Prochlorococcus marinus CUG1415: one gene and its partner. The protein of the gene in region 2 interacts with the protein of the main gene of each other region in a pairwise test. Links are inferred from orthologs where the notes say so. Each region holds a gene or a part of one and is shown on either strand. Other genes may lie near its edges. The genes, in order: HA143_RS02180 and ftsZ.

Region 1 (3,069 bases), on a different replicon or contig from region 2:
TCTTGGCGCCAAACAAAAAACAATAATTGTAAATTAGTTATTGTTGGAGATGGACCAATGAAGCCAACACTTGAAAATAGTTTTTCTAACCTTAGTAAAGAGAAATTAATTTGGTGGGGTTCGGAAGTAGATTTAGAAACCAGGATCGCGATAATGCAGATAGCAGAAGTATTTTTCTTACCAAGCTTAGTAGAAGGTTTATCATTATCACTTTTAGAGGCAATGTCTACTGGGACTGCATGCATAGCTACAGATGCTGGAGCTGATGGTGAAGTTTTAGATGATGGAGCAGGAATAGTAATTTCAACTGATAATGTGGCTACGCAACTAAAAACTATAATTCCAATTCTGGTAGAACATCCTTCATTTACAAAATATCTCGCGGGAAAAGCTAGAGATCGAATACTTGAAAGGTATACAATTACTAAAAATATAGAGTCGCTTGAGAAAGTTTATATAGATTTAAAAAATAATCTCAAAAACTAACTAAACTCTTTACTTCGATTACTAGCTGAAATTATTGATTCAATTAATGCTGACCTTACACTCTTTTTTTCTAATACTCTTAAAGCAGAAATAGTTGTTCCCCCTGGAGAGGTTACCAAATTTTTCAGCTCGGAAGTAGTTAATTTTTTTTCTTTTATTAAACTGATAGTTCCAAGTATCATCTCCATAACAAGTTCTTCTGAAAGTATTTTTGGTAATCCACCGCTCAACCCGCCATCACTTAATGCTTCTATAATTAAAGAAACAATTGCAGGGCCTGAAGAAGTTAATGCTAAAAATATATCAAGGTAATCTTCAGTAAATTCGTAGACCTTACTTGTATTTTCAAATAATTTTTTTGTAATTTTTTTCTGATATTTTGTAAGATTTTCACACCAAGCAATTCCTGTTAAACCCTTTCCAACAGTTATTGGAATATTTGTAACAACTCTCACACATTTATGATTAGGAAATTTATTAGTAAGTCTATTTATGGAGACTCCCGCAAGAATTGAAACTAATAAATTGTCCTTGATTTTTATATTATCGGGCTCAAATATATCTATAAGATGCTGAGGTTTTACCGAAAGAAGTTTAACTTGACAATCCCAAATTATTTTTGACTCTTTAGAACTAGATTCATAGACGTTTATATTATGCTTATAATTTTGTTTTATATTTTCTAAACTTTTTCGTGATTTTACAACACAATAAACATCATTTGGCTGAATGAATTTTTTATCTAATAAAGGAGTTATTATAGCATTTGCAATATTTCCAAAACCAATAATCGCAATTTTATCAGTCACAGATTAATCATGAATTAGCACTTAATTTAGAATCACCCCATGCTGGTTCAGGAGTAGTGTTTTTCCCAAAACTATATTGTGGTGTATTTTCTGTAGAACCGGAAGAAGGAGTAGCTTCTTCTGGGGAAGAACTAGTTACACTTACACAACTTGGAGCAAAAAGAAAAATACTTTCGCCGACTCTCTCTTGATGTCCATCAATTGCATATGTCCCCCCAGCAACAAAATCAACCGCTCTTTGGGCTTGATCAGGATCCATCATAGTTAAATTAAGAATTACAGTTTTTCTCTCTCTTAATGCTTGTATGGCTTGAGGCATCTCATCAAAACTTCTTGGTTCAATCAAACTTACTTCTGAGGATGAATTCGAGATCCCAGGCATTCCAACTACTTTTGATGATCTGTTGTTATTCATAAAATCGAATGGATTTGAATTTGCAAGGGCATTTGGATTTTTTTTGAAATCATTAATATCATTTAATTCATCCTCTGATGCATAATCAAACTCATCAAAATCATCATCGAGATACTCATCTCCTGCAACAACTGCCTTTAATCTAGAAATAAGTGACACCTTTTAAATCCTCTTGAAATTGATTACTAAGGTTTAAGAACCTTAAGTAATAGATTCATTTTTTAAATGAATAAACTACCTATACTTAAATAACGTTACTTGTACTTTACTGCAAGTTTATAGATAAGATTTTTATAAAAAAATAACTAATTAGAATCTATCTCCAAAAATCAAAGATCCTAATCTTAACCAAGTTGATCCAGCATCAACAGCTTCCTCCCAATCCCCAGACATACCCATTGAACAATCTGGAAGTTGGAGTGAATCAGCGAGGGAACGACATTTTTTAAACAATTCTAAATTTTCTTTAGAGCTAAGTCCTTTAGGATTAATAGTCATCAAACCGGATAATGTGATATTTTTCAATTCTTGAATTTCTCTCCATTTCAATATTAAAAGTTCAGGATTAAGGCCTCCTTTATTAGGGTCATCACTAAACTTAACCTGCAACATTATGAATGGATTTTTATTCTCTTCAAATGAAATATTAGAAATCTTTTGCAACTTTTCAAATGAATCTACTGAATGAATGTATTTAAAATTTTGCACTATCTTTCTTATTTTATTATTTTGTATTCGTCCAATAAAGTGCCATTTTATTTGTTTAAGTTCTTTTAGGATTAATTGCTTCTCAAAAGCCTCTTGAAACTTACTCTCACCAAAATCATTCTGACCCATATTTTGAATAGTCTTGATTTCTTGACTTTTAAATCCTTTACTTACAGCAAGGATATTTACATTTGATGGGATTTTATTTTTGATTTTTAAAAAATTTGCAGGATTCACCTTTTATATAAAAGTTTGTGTGAATAAATTCTCCCATTTCGGTAGATCTTCAGATCCTGTTCTTCTAGCTCTTTGAAGGTTTAATTCTGCCTGATTACGAGCATCTAAATAAGGTATTACTTCAAACAAAACTTCTCTCTGTCTAATTTCCACGGAAAAAAACATTTTTTGGGCATATAAAGTTGCATAGATATCTCTCCCATCATTCCCAGGAGATACTTGGTATAACATTCCAAATGTTGGGTGGTTTAAATAATGCTCTGAACTCAAATTAAAATATTGTATTATTTATAATGCACCATACAGTTTTCTAAGAAAAATTGCTATGCAAATAAAACATATCGATAATGTATTGGCAATTACATTTAGAGATTTCGAAGGGTAAAAAGTTTTAAATCTATTGGTTGTTATATT
Region 2 (3,200 bases):
TGGCGAAGTTATTAAAACTTGTGGCGATTCAACTAAAGAAGGATGTGAAGATGGAAATACCTGGTAAAAGGGTTTTTTATAAGTTTTAATTTGAGAATGAATTTAATAAGCTTTTTTTGTTTCTTCCTACTTAAAAACTTTTGCTAATACTAGCTTTTCGGCTAATTGCTACTTGCCACAAAATGTAGGTGATTAGTTAAGTCTTTCAGAGTCTACCCATTCTTTTAATTTATCCTCAAATAATTTCTTTCCTTGAATAATCGGTTGGCAAAATGGTGGTTGATCATCATTAAGGCCTAACAAATCTGCAGTAACTCTTACTTGTCCATCACAATAATTACCTGCACCGATGCCTATTATGGGAATGTTTAAGTTATTTTGTATTTCTTTAGCTAGCAATTCAGGAATATGTTCAAGAACTATTGAAAAACATCCTAATTTTTCAAGAATTGAAGCTTCTTTCTTGATTTTTTCTTGGCTTTCTAAGCTTTCTCCTTGTTTCTTTAAACCTAGATTTAAATAGCTTTGTGGCGTAAGGCCTATATGACCCATAACAGGGATTCCCATTCTTATTAATCTAGAAATAACTGTTTGTATTTCTGGTTCAGCCCCTTCTACCTTTACAGCTTTTGCATAAGTGCTTTGAATAATTTTCCCTGCATACTCCACAGCTTTATCCTCTCCACATTGGTAAGTCAGAAAAGGCATGTCGGAAACGACCAAAGGTTGATCTTCGATTTTCTTTTTAAACCCTCTCGAAACAGCATTAGTGTGATAAATTATGTTTTCTAAAGTTAATGGCAATGTAGATTTGTATCCTAAACAGACCATTGCTAAGGAATCTCCTACTAGCACGAGATCAGGATTAGCTTGTTCTGCAATGGATCCTGATATTGAGTCCCATGCAGTTAGTGCAATAATTTTTTGAGATTTTTCTTTATACTTAACGAGGTCTGAAGGTAACATAAGAAATTTATGTATCTTTTTTAATCAAGAATTGCTATTATTGTTATGACTCGGCCTTTCGCGGTTTTAACGCCTAAACCTGGTCAGGACCGGAAGGTAGCAGCCACAAGGGATGCTTGAGGCAGGCGAGATAACCGAGTCACTCTATTTTAACTAATAGTTAGTCTATATCTTTCTTATTCTGCATTAACTTCAAAAATTCTGGAATATTTGCTCCTAAGTCTTTATTATTGGAATCATTATAAAAAGATTGATTAGATAATCTGTTTCTAATTCTTTGTTGCTTCAATGGTTGGTTTGTATCAAAACCAGTTGCAATGACGGTAACTTGTATCTCTCCTTCCATATCTTCGTTTACTGCTTGACCAACTATTATATTCGCATCCTGATCTACGACATCACTAATAACTTCTCCAACTGAGTTGACATCGTCAAGAGTCAAATCTCTCCCTCCAGTAATATTTACAAGGCAACCTTTTGCCCCATCAATTCTTCCTGCTTCTAGTAATGGACTATTGATGGCCGCTTGAGCAGCTTCTATCGCTCTAGATCGACCAGATCCAATACCCACACCAAGAAGAGCTGTACCGGCTTCAGTCATGACTGATCTCACATCCGCAAAGTCAAGATTTACCTCGCCTGGGCGTGTAATTACTTCACTTATCCCTTGAACCCCCATTCTTAAAACATCATCTGCATTCCTAAACGCCTCTTGAATAGAGGCACCAGATGAAACTTCTTTTAACCGATCATTTGGTATGACAATAAGAGTATCAACATTTTCTGCTAACCTTGCAATTCCTTCTTCTGCTTGACGCATTCTCCTTTTCCCTTCGAAAGAAAAAGGTTTAGTTACTATTCCAATTGTTAATGCACCGCTTTGCTTTGCTACTTCAGCAACAACTGGAGCTGCTCCTGTGCCAGTACCTCCACCCATTCCTGCTGCTATGAAAACCAAGTCGGATCCCTCTAGTGATTGTTGAAGCTCATCTCTAGATTCTTCTGCAGCCTTTTGACCTATACTTGGATTTCCTCCCGCTCCAAGCCCTCTTGTTAAATTCTGACCTAACTGGACCCTTCGCTCAGCAGAGGACTGCAGTAAGGCTTGCGCATCAGTATTAAGAACTCTGAATGACACGCCTTCAAGATCACTATCAATCATCCTGTTTACAGCGTTACTTCCACCTCCGCCCACACCAATAACTTCTATTTTGGCGTTTTGGCTTGGAAGAATTTCTCTCGATTGATCAAAGTTTGGATTGTTACCGAAGCTCATCTCTTAAATAGGGATCTAATACTAGTATTGGGTGCATTATGAACTTACTAAGCTCATCTGTAGGAGTTTGTTGAGGAAAATCCTTAAAATATTTAATTATTAAATATTTTGTTTTAAATGCTAAACCCACATCAACACTACAATAATTAAAAAAAAATATTTAATATCAATTTTCAAATATTAGGGTTTGAACACTTTTATTTTTGGTTTATTTGGATTAGTAAGATCAATATTATCTATTTTCGTAGAAAAATTATTTTTCTTAAATTCATTTTTTAGGTTATTTATTATTTGTAATTGATAGGTGATTAAATTTGGGTTGAATCCTAAGAATATTGTTTTTAAATCCTTTTCCTCAACTGTTAGAAACCCATTGGTTGAAAAAGTTATTTTAACTATATCAAATTCATAATTCTCTTGGGCAATTAAAATTTCAGATAATATTTTTTTGAATTTTTCTTTCCAACCAAAAACTTGTATAGTTAATTTGCTCAAATATATATCTTCTGCATTTTGTTTGTTGATAAAAATTCCATCTTTATCAATAAAACCTGAGATTTTTTCGTCATTAAATATTCTTTCTCCGTATGCTATTGGAATTCTTGTTTTCATATGAACTTTCAAACCAAAAGGCAATATTTCTCTACGCACTGAAACATTCTTTAGCGATAAATTTTGTTTTAACTCTTTTTCTAAAAAATTAGTTTTAATAAAAATTAATCGGATTGGAAATTTTAAAGATGAATTTTTTACCAGGTCACTCTTCGAGAATAATTCACTCCCAGAAATTCTAATGTCCTGAATATTAACCTTTTTTAGGGTTTTTAAACTTATTAAGCTTGTCGAAAATAGAAATAAAATTAGAAATAAAAAGCTTCTAGGGTGAATTTCTTTTTGGTTTTTCACAAATCACATCGAGCCTTTTCCATTAATTGGTCCATCCATTTTCTCGCCTGTT

The links.
Region 1: the proteins of ftsZ (region 2) and HA143_RS02180 interact in binary tests that used the Bacillus subtilis proteins (3 or more experiments, as listed by UniProt). The link is inferred for Prochlorococcus marinus CUG1415 from one-to-one orthologs.

The regions. Positions count from the first base shown.
Region 1 is NZ_JAAORL010000001.1:378,432-381,500, reverse strand. Bases 87-2,820 are described here. They hold HA143_RS02180 (cell division protein SepF), read right to left. Parts: upstream 1,870-2,820; coding sequence 1,303-1,869; downstream 87-1,302. Other genes in these bases: HA143_RS02170 (PII-interacting protein PipX family protein), read right to left, coding at 2,659-2,820; HA143_RS02175 (YggS family pyridoxal phosphate-dependent enzyme), read right to left, coding at 2,020-2,655; proC (pyrroline-5-carboxylate reductase), read right to left, coding at 483-1,295; HA143_RS02190 (glycosyltransferase family 4 protein), read left to right, coding at 87-486. Outside these bases: more of HA143_RS02190, read left to right, coding at 1-86; more of HA143_RS02170, read right to left, coding at 2,821-2,925; HA143_RS02165 (energy-coupling factor transporter transmembrane component T family protein), read right to left, coding at 2,944-3,069. UniProt on the Bacillus subtilis protein: Cell division protein that is part of the divisome complex and is recruited early to the Z-ring. Probably stimulates Z-ring formation, perhaps through the cross-linking of FtsZ protofilaments. Its function overlaps with FtsA.
Region 2 is NZ_JAAORL010000002.1:264,924-268,123, reverse strand. Bases 185-3,049 are described here. They hold ftsZ (cell division protein FtsZ), read right to left. Parts: upstream 2,243-3,049; coding sequence 1,127-2,242; downstream 185-1,126. Other genes in these bases: HA143_RS07500 (cell division protein FtsQ/DivIB), read right to left, coding at 2,423-3,049; panB (3-methyl-2-oxobutanoate hydroxymethyltransferase), read right to left, coding at 193-966. In the rest of the region: HA143_RS07520 (PepSY domain-containing protein), read left to right, coding at 1-67; more of HA143_RS07500, read right to left, coding at 3,050-3,148; HA143_RS07495 (hypothetical protein), read right to left, coding at 3,145-3,200. UniProt on the Bacillus subtilis protein: Essential cell division protein that forms a contractile ring structure (Z ring) at the future cell division site. The regulation of the ring assembly controls the timing and the location of cell division.